2 linked regions of the Thermochromatium tepidum ATCC 43061 genome follow. The protein of the gene in region 1 interacts with the protein of each later gene in a pairwise test. Links are inferred from orthologs where the notes say so. Each region holds a gene or a part of one and is shown on either strand. Other genes may lie near its edges.

Region 1 (6,508 bases):
GCAGATCAGACCACAGAGCAGGCCGTGTGCCTCACTGGGCGAGGGAGTCAGCGGTCCGGCGTCGAGATAGCGCCCGATATCAGGGTTGAGGATGTCCGTGGCGACCTCCCGTCATTGAAGGCATGCTTGGGCTTTTAGATACAAGGCTCCCCATCATAGCACGCACACCTGCCCGATTGACCGTCCGCCAAGCCCCTTCTATAGTGCGCAGAATTCCAATGGAGTCGCGGACTTTGTCCAAATTTGACCTCGATCAATTTGAGCTTCAGGTAATGGCCCTGATTCGCTTGAACGAGAGGCTCAAGGAGGAAAATGCCTCGCTGCGTGCGCGTCAGGAGCTGCTTGTTGCCGAGCGGAGCGAGTTGATTGAAAAGACCGAACAAGCCAGGAGCCGTGTCGAATCCATGCTATCCCGATTGCGCGCGATGGAGGAGAATCTGTGATCGAAGAGCCGTTGCAACTGACTATCAAGATCCTTGACAAGGAATACCGGATCGCCTGCGAGTTTCATGAGCAGGACGACCTGAAGGCATCGGCGCGGCTGCTTGATGGACGTATGCGCGAGATCCGCCAGTCCGGGCGCGTGGTCGGCACCGACCGGATCGCGATCATGGCGGCGCTCAACATCGCGTATGACCTCATCCAGCTCCAGCGTGCCCGTTCCAGTTCCGAAGGTGATCTGACCAGGCGTTTGCAACAATTGCAGGATCGTATCAACCATGCTTTGGCCGGAGGTGCGAACGAGGAGACGTCCGTCCAGGGCAAATCGGAGAATCTGGGGCAATCAGGCCTAGACGCCCCGCGCGAAAGGGTATAGCCTGTATTCAAGACACCCCCTGTAGTGTTCGAGAGCGGCCTGGGTATTTTCTTGAGCCTAATCACTACCCCGGGGATAACGCGGCAAGGCAGTTGTGCATGTCCGCCTCCGAGCGGAAAGCCTGAAGCATCGCCCGTCGTCCCCACTTGAACCCTATGGTTCAAGAACGAGGGTCGGCAACGGCACAGATGGGGGGTGTCTCTCCTTTACCTCCCCGAAGACCTCCCCTCAATCGAATCCGACAGCAGCTGCGAGCGGCACGCCGTGCACTGGGTGAGCGTGCGAAACGCCAACAGTCCAAGGCGTTGGTGCGTCGACTGGTTCGGCTTCTGCGTGTGAAGCGTGCGCGGCAGATCGCGCTCTACTGGCCCGCCGATGGCGAGATCGACCCGCGCGGGCTGATGACGCCCCTCGCGGCCCGGGGTGCGCGTTTCTATCTTCCGGTTCTGCATCCGCTCAAACGCCGTCCGCGCCAGGGCGCACTCTGGTTTGCACGTTATCGTGCAGGCGAGCGGTTGCGACCCAATCGCTTCGGTATTCCCGAACCAACTGGGCGGGGCCGGCATCTGATCCGGGTGCGATGTCTCGATTTGATCATCTTGCCGCTGGTCGGGTTCGACGCCCAGAGGTACCGACTCGGCATGGGCGGCGGTTTCTATGATCGCACCCTGGCCTTGCGGCGGCGTCACCCGAGTTGGCGCCGGCCTTGGCTGATTGGTGTGGCGCACGAATGTCAGCGTCTCGACCGGATCGAGCCGCGTCCCTGGGACATCCGGCTCGATGCGGTTGTCACTGAATCCCGTCTCTACTAACGAAAAATCGGAGGACAATCCGTGAAGCAAGACGATCTAAAGAAACAGGCCGCCGAGGCCGCGCTCGCGTATGTCAAGGGTGGGATCATCGGGATCGGCACCGGCTCGACCGTGAATCACTTCATCGATGCCCTGGCCGGCATCAAGGGGTGCATCGAGGGTGCGGTCTCCAGCTCGGAGTCTTCGACCGAGCGGCTGAGGCGTCATGGTATCCCGGTGTTCGATCTCAATGCGGTGGGCGAGCTCGACCTCTATGTCGATGGTGCCGACGAGTCCAACCATCGACTCGAGCTCATCAAGGGTGGCGGCGGGGCGCTGACGCGCGAGAAGATCGTCGCGGCGGCCAGCCGCACCTTCGTCTGCATCGCCGACGAGAGCAAGCTGGTAGAGGTGCTCGGGCGCTTTCCGCTGCCAGTCGAGGTGATTCCAATGGCGCGTGGCTATGTGGCGCGCGAGCTGGTTCAACTCGGCGGTACGCCGGTGTGGCGCGAGGGGTTTGTGACCGACAACGGCAATTTGATTCTGGACGTTCAGAATCTGGAGATCACGGATCCCAAGGGCTTGGAGCAGCGGATCAACAACATCGCCGGGGTGGTTACGGTTGGGATCTTTGCGCTGCGTCCGGCAGACGTGCTGATCCTGGGTTCGGCGCAGGGACCACGGACGATCATCCGGTCTTGAGTCTAGTTAAACCAAATGAGAACGGGATCCTTAAGGATCCCGTTCTCAGTTCACATGACTTTGAGCCTGAGGCTTAGAAGTTGTGGATCATACCGACCGAGAAGCCGTCCCAATCCGCGGAGGGACGATCGTCGTCGACCTGGGTGTAGAGCACATAGGCCTTGGTGCGCTTGCTCAGGTTGTGATCGAAGGCGATAGCCCAGGTGTAGTAATCACCCTCGATGGTGTCCCTGAGATCTTTGGGGGCGCCGATATTGATGCGACCGTCACGATTGCCGCTGCCGTACATGGCCTTGACCATGTTGTTGCCGAAGGAGTAACCCGCTTGAAGCTGCCAGGCCTTCAGCTTCTCGTTGTTGGCAGCAGGGTTGATTTGGCCCGCGGGCAGGTTGGACTGCTCTTCGTAGATACCGGTCAGGGTGAAGCCATTCCAGTCCATCAGGCCCAGACCGACACGCCACTTGGTGTAATCGTCGTCGACATAGCCCTGCGAGAGATTGTTGTCGCTGGTGGCCGTGTTCATGAACAGCTCGCTGCCGAGTGACTCATAGGCCAGCGAGGCGTAGAACGGGCCGTTGCTGTAGATACCGGCGATGGAGTAGGCCTCGGCCAGGCTGTCGGAATTGATGTTTTCACCATAGCCGGCGGTGGAGGCACCACCCGCATGAACAGCAGCGGACAGCTGGAAGCCACTCAGACTCGGGCTGACATAGGCGATGGCGTTATCGGCGCGGACGTCGTCGAAGCGGACGGTGCCGTTATAGTCGGCCATGGTGTCGGAGAAGAGGTCGAGCTTACCAGTCGAGGTCTTGTACGGGGTGTCATTACGACCGACGACAAAGGTACCCCAATCGCCGGTCAGCCCGGCGAAGCTGTTACGCATGGTGATGCTGTCGTTGGAGCCGGAGGCGGCATTGCCAGTGGTGCTCTCTTCGGTCATCTTGATACCGAATTCGACCTGATAGATGGCCTTCATGCCATTGCCAAGATCCTCGGACCCCTTGACGCCGATGCGGTTAGCGCGACTCTCACCTGGAATCCCAGCGCGGCCGTTCAGACCCCAGCCCTCAAAGCCTTTCTTGTAGCCGGGCTCACCCTTATTGCCGGTATCCTCGACATCGGCCCAGTCGATCGACATGTGTAGCTTGCCGTACAGAATGGCATCGGCCATCGCGGCGGTCGGGGCAACCATCGCGGCGGCAACCGCTAGGCTTAGAAGTTTCTTGTTCATGCTGTTCTCCGCTGTTGTGAATTTGTCAATTTGACTGCAGAAACCGAGCGCAATCATGCTTTGCGCTGTGAACTATAGAGTACGAAATGGTGTTTTGCAACAGATTGGGCGAAAAAAGACACACCAGTAATAGGTGTGTCTTTTTTGCAGCATTCCTGGTTTCAGTGGAGTCGCGGACACCCTCGACTCAAAACCCTGTCGCAGGATCCAAGATGAATCATGCGCATCTTAGCTGCAAGTCACTCCGGATGCCACATGGATTGCCCCAGGTCGGTGCATTTCATACGTTTGGGTTAGCGACATTGGCCACGCGCGCCACGGTCGCAGTACACTGTACCGATCTGTACTCAATGCCGGAGCCGCTAAGCAACATGAGACCCTCCCAACGCCGCCCCGACGAACTCCGTCCGATCCGCTTCACGCGCGGCTTCACCCGCCATGCCGAGGGCTCGGTGCTCGTCGAGTTCGGCGATACCCGCGTCCTCTGCACCGCCAGCCTCGAACCGTGCGTACCGCCTTTTCTAAAGGGTAAGGGGCAGGGCTGGATCACCGCCGAATACGGCATGCTGCCGCGCGCGACCCATGAGCGCACGCCGCGCGAGGCCGCACGCGGCAAACAGGGCGGGCGTACCCTGGAGATCCAGCGCCTGATCGGACGCGCCTTGCGGGCCGCCGTGGATCTCAGCGCCCTCGGCGAGCGGACCCTGACACTGGATTGTGACGTGCTCCAGGCCGACGGCGGAACCCGCACGGCCGCCATCACCGGTGCCTGGGTCGCGTTGCGCGAGGCCATCGACCGCCTGCTGGCCAACGGCGAACTTGACACCGATCCGATTCAGAGCCAGGTGGCTGCTGTCTCGGTCGGTCTTTATCGAGGGGTTCCCATCCTCGATCTCAACTATGCCGAAGACTCGTCTGCCGAGACCGACATGAATCTGGTCATGGATGGCGAGGGGCGCCTCATCGAGATCCAGGGCACCGCCGAGGGCCATCCCTTCACCCGCGCTGAGCTCGATAGCCTCCTGGAGCTGGGTGCCGCCGGGATCCGCACCATCCAGGCCGCACAACGGGCCGCGCTGGAGGATTAGGCCGTATGACCCGAGCGCCGCTCAGCACCACCATCGTCCTGGCCAGCAACAATGCCGGCAAGGTCCGCGAGCTCGAATACCTGCTCGCCGGGTCCCGGATCCAGATCTGCCCGCAAGGAGAATATGGCGTCCCGGAGGTTGAGGAGACCGGTCTGACCTTCGTCGAGAACGCCATCCTCAAGGCGCGCCACGCGGCGCGCCACACCGGGCTTCCGGCCCTCGCCGATGACTCTGGACTGGAGGTCGATGCATTGGGCGGCGCCCCTGGCGTCTACTCGGCCCGCTATGCCGGCCCAGGCGCGACGGACGAGGCCAATCTGCGCCAGCTCCTTGCCGAGCTTGCAGAGGTGCCCGAGGCCGAACGCACGGCACGCTTCCAGTGTGTCCTGGTCTATCTGCGGCATGCCGAAGACCCGACGCCCCTGATCTGTCAGGGCACCTGGGAGGGGCGCATCCTGTTTGAGCCGCGCGGAACCAACGGCTTCGGCTATGACCCGATCTTTCTGGTCCCGACCCAGGGCTGTAGTGCCGCCGAACTCGATCCCGACACCAAAAACCGGCTCAGTCATCGTGGTCAGGCCTTGTGCCGGTTGCAGGAGCAGCTTGTGGTATGACGCTCGACGACATCATCGCCCAGCATCACAACCAGGTCCTGGCGCGCATCCAGGCGGCAGCGAAGCGTGCGGGTCGGCCAGTCGATGCGGTGGGCCTGATCGCGGTGAGCAAACAACAGCCGGTCGCAGCGATCCGCGCCGCCTATCGAGCCGGCCAGCGTGCCTTTGGCGAGAGCTATCTCCAGGAGGCGCTCACCAAGCAGGCTCAGCTGACCGACCTCACCGACATCGAGTGGCATTTCATCGGGCGCATCCAGTCCAACAAGACCCGCCAGATCGCCGCCCATTTCGATTGGGTGCACGGCCTGGCCGATCCTGGGCACGCACGCCGTCTGAGCGAACAGCGTCCGGTGGGCCGTTCGCCCCTCAATGTCTGTCTCCAGGTCAATCTGAGCGGCGAGACCACCAAGGGCGGCGTCGCCCCCGAGGCGCTGGGTCCGCTCCTAGAACACTGTCGCGCGCTCCCAGGGCTCTGCGTGCGCGGCCTGATGACCCTGCCGGCGCCGTCTGAGGACGAGGCCACCCAGCGCCGTCCGTTTCGTCAACTCCGCGAACTGCGCGATCGATTCGCGACCCCCGACTGTCCGCTCGAGGTGCTCTCGATGGGGATGTCCGACGATCTCGAGGCCGCCATCCTGGAGGGCGCGACCCTGGTGCGCATCGGGTCAGCGATCTTTGGCGCGCGCCTAGGCTGATCGCCTAGGCCTCAAGTCCAGCCGGAGGGCTTGGCGCGATCACCTTCAGAACTGGTGGTGCTGGTTCAGTCACCCCTTCCCCTTAACCCCGGTCCTCTTCTGCTTTCCCTTCTCCCTGCACGGGGACGCCGTTGCACTTGGGTGCAAGTGATTTCAGGAAACGCTGAATAAATCCCCTCTCCCCCGCGGCATAGGTATCTACACAATTTCATCCATCCCCTCCGTTAGCAAGAAGAATCGAGTTGGCGAAGGCCCGGAGTTCCGGGATGGAAGAGTGATCAAGCGAATCGAGGATGGCGAACAGTATGAAAGCGCCAGCCAACAAGGCGGAGGGGGTAACAAGGCGAGATGCCTTCATCTGCCTGCCGGACAAGCGCACGAGAAACTGCCGGGCGGCTTGTGCCTCCTCGGTCTGCTGCGCAGCCAGGCGCCACACCAGGATACAGGCCTGGGTGGCGATCAGCAGACGCTTGAATAGGGCTCCCCCGCTCTCCTGTTCCCACTGCTCCAGTTGATGGCCTGCCTGTTTGAGCAGTTTGAAGAACGATTCGATCTGCCAGCGGAAGTCGT
Region 2 (2,938 bases), 1.1 Mb from region 1 along the record:
CTTGGCGTCCTCGTACTCGGGCCTGAGGGCACGCGCGCGCGCCATGTCGTCGGCATATCCATCACACAGTCGCGCAAAGGCAGTCTCTTCGTTGATAAAGTCCAACGGATTCGCGTAAGGCTGGAGGCACCGATAGAGTGCATCCGGCGCAAGGTGCAGATCCTCGATACTGAGACCGTAACCATTGTAGTTGAGACAGATCCCCAGTTCGCGTAGACACTCGATCTCGGGCGCATCCAGCCCCAGCGATTCGGCGACCTGGCGCGCCACATGATCGAGGTTGTCGCCGAAGGCTCCGACCACGGCCCAGGCGCGCGCCCGTCCAGCGAGAAAGGCATCGACCAGCAGACTGGTACAGGTCTCGGGCCGCATGTCCAGATAGGCACTCAACCCCGGATGCCTTGGAATCTCGCCTGGAAAATGATGATCGAAATAAGTGACAGGCACGCCGGCCTCCAGCAGGGCGCACAGTGCCGCGGCATTCTTCTCCATCGCGATGTCGAGCACGGTCACAGACTCGGCCTGATCCACAGGAACGCGGGCCAGCAGATCGATCTCGCGCTTGGGGCCGGTTATGAGTCGGCTCTCGATCGGCTCGATCAGCCTTAATTGATGCAGGGCACAGAGTCCATCGGCATCGCCATTGAAAACATCGTATCGGCTCATTCAAATCTCTACCTGTATCCTGTATATCAGGAGATCGCACCATCGCCGGGTGACACCTGTAGCCAGGGCGACCCGACGACACTTGGGCCGAGATCCCAGCATCGCGCCATTGCCCGACCAGACCGCTACCATTAGACTTAGTGGATTGACCCGGTGCGCGACAAGCCTCGGCCTGAAGGTCAGGGAAGGATCGCGCGGACGGCGCAGCCGTCCTACAATCATGTTGTCGCCGATACCCAAGGCGACCGACGGCGGGGCACGCCGGAAGTCACGCCTGTGGAGAGACGAGCAGCGGTTGCGCACTCGGTCCAGGAACCCATCGAAGCGACTTTAAGGTGTGGCGCAATGCCGCGCCTTAAAGCGCCGTAGGAATCTCCGGCCTTCTGGCCTGGGAGGATGTCAACGAACACAGATGCCGCTGGAATCCATCGGACCGTCCACGTTCGGACCGAACCAGCCGCCTCTCGACAGCGTTCTAATTCGCGTCGAATTCCAACTCCAAAACCCTCGTTACCAAACGCCGCCCCATTTCGTTAGGAGCCCGCATGGCTATTGAGCGCACCCTTTCCATCATCAAGCCGAACGCCGTCGCCAAGGACGCCATCGGCGCCATCCTCAGCCGTTTTGAGGCCGCCGGACTCAAGATCGTCGCCGCGCGCATGCTGCACATGAGCCGTGAGCAGGCCAGCGCCTTCTATGCCATCCATCAGGGCAAGCCCTTTTTCGACGAACTGGTTGACTTCATGATCTCCGGCCCTGTGATGGTCCAGGTGCTGGAAGGTGAGGATGCCGTGGCCAAGAACCGCAAGATCATGGGTGCCACCAACCCGGCCCAGGCCGCGCCCGGTACCATCCGCGCCGACTTCGCCGACTCCTTCACCGAGAACGCCGTGCACGGTTCGGACTCGCCGGAGAACGCCGCCGTCGAGATCGCCTTCTTCTTCCCCGAGGGCGTCTGCCCCCGTACCCGCTGATCGAGACGATCAGGACCGCCATGAGCGCCACCTCGGCCAGACCCAATCCGCTTGACCTCGACCTCGCAGGTTGCGAGTCGCTGGTGACGGCGCTCGGTTTTAAGGCGTTCCATGGCCGCAATCTCTTCAAGTGGATGCACAAGCATGGCGTCGTCGACTTCGACGCCATGACCGATCTACCCAAGCGCCTGCGCTTAGCCCTGCGCGATACGGTCGAGATCCGGCTGCCGCGCATCCTTGAGACCCACCCGTCCGCCGACGGCACCGTCAAGTGGGTGCTGGAACTGGACGACGGACAGCGGATCGAGACCGTGTTCATCCCTGAGGGCAAGCGCCGCACCCTGTGCGTGTCTTCTCAGGTCGGTTGCGCGCTCGAGTGCGCCTTCTGCGCCACCGCGCGCCAGGGCTTCAACCGCAACCTGAGCGTTGCCGAGATCATCGGTCAGGTTTGGCAGGCCACGCGGCGGCTCGGCGTCGCGCCAACCAACGTGGTCATGATGGGCATGGGCGAGCCGCTGGCCAACTTCGAGCCCGTGGTCAGGGCCATGGACATCATGCAGGACGATCTGGCCTATATGCTGGCCAAGCAGCGTGTGACCCTGAGCACCTCGGGCATCGTACCCAACATCTACCGGCTGCGCGAGGTCAGCGACGTCTCGCTGGCCGTCTCGTTGCATGCACCGAACGATGCCCTGCGCGACGTGCTGGTGCCGATCAACCGCAAGTATCCACTCGCTGAGCTGATCCCTGCTTGCAAACACTATGTCGCAGGCGATAAGCGGCGCAAGATCACCTGGGAATATGTGATGCTCGACGGCATCAACGACAGCCCGACGCACGCCAAACAGCTCATCCGTCTGCTCGAAGGCGTGCCGTCCAAGGTCAATCTGATTCCCTTCAACCCATTCGCCGGCAGCGATTTCGGCACCTCGCCGCCAGAGCGGGTCGAGACCTTCCGCGCACGTCTCGTGCGCTCCGGCCTCTTTGCCATGACACGTAAGACCCGCGGCGACGAGATCGCCGCCGCCTGCGGCCAACTGGTCGGGCGCGTTCGGGATCGCACCGGACGGTGCGGGCGCGTCCGAATCGAGTTCAAGGAAAGGCTGGAGGCGCGATGAATACAAAGCGCATCGATCCAAGACACTCCATGGTCTTTGGTCTCTGCCTGGCGCTGTCGTCCTGTGGCGGCAAGTCGTCCCTGAAGACAGGCGACGAGGAACTGGGCCTGACCCAAGATGATAGTCCGGCCAAGCTCTATGTCGATCTGGCCAAGGAATACCAACGACTGGGCCAGACCG

Evidence for each region. Proteins that work in one complex are often made in the same cells at the same time.
Region 2: the proteins of E6P07_RS11030 (region 1) and ndk interact in binary tests that used the Escherichia coli proteins (3 or more experiments, as listed by UniProt). The link is inferred for Thermochromatium tepidum ATCC 43061 from one-to-one orthologs.

Annotation. Positions count from the first base shown.
Region 1 is NZ_CP039268.1:2,390,680-2,397,187, reverse strand. Bases 1-2,817 are described here. They hold E6P07_RS11030 (5-formyltetrahydrofolate cyclo-ligase), read left to right. Parts: upstream 1-1,005; coding sequence 1,006-1,629; downstream 1,630-2,817. Other genes in these bases: E6P07_RS11020 (porin), read right to left, coding at 2,384-2,817; rpiA (ribose-5-phosphate isomerase RpiA), read left to right, coding at 1,651-2,310; E6P07_RS11040 (cell division protein ZapA), read left to right, coding at 440-817; E6P07_RS11045 (TIGR02449 family protein), read left to right, coding at 219-443; E6P07_RS11050 (UPF0149 family protein), read right to left, coding at 1-78. In the rest of the region: more of E6P07_RS11020, read right to left, coding at 2,818-3,541; rph (ribonuclease PH), read left to right, coding at 3,913-4,629; rdgB (RdgB/HAM1 family non-canonical purine NTP pyrophosphatase), read left to right, coding at 4,635-5,243; E6P07_RS11005 (YggS family pyridoxal phosphate-dependent enzyme), read left to right, coding at 5,240-5,938; E6P07_RS11000 (transposase), read right to left, coding at 6,147-6,508. UniProt on the Escherichia coli protein: Involved in the removal of 5-formyltetrahydrofolate.
Region 2 is NZ_CP039268.1:1,292,553-1,295,490, reverse strand. Bases 1-2,925 are described here. They hold ndk (nucleoside-diphosphate kinase), read left to right. Parts: upstream 1-1,211; coding sequence 1,212-1,640; downstream 1,641-2,925. Other genes in these bases: pilW (type IV pilus biogenesis/stability protein PilW), read left to right, coding at 2,755-2,925; rlmN (dual-specificity RNA methyltransferase RlmN), read left to right, coding at 1,661-2,758; E6P07_RS05920 (acetyltransferase), read right to left, coding at 1-666. Also shown: more of pilW, read left to right, coding at 2,926-2,938. UniProt on the Escherichia coli protein: Major role in the synthesis of nucleoside triphosphates other than ATP. The ATP gamma phosphate is transferred to the NDP beta phosphate via a ping-pong mechanism, using a phosphorylated active-site intermediate.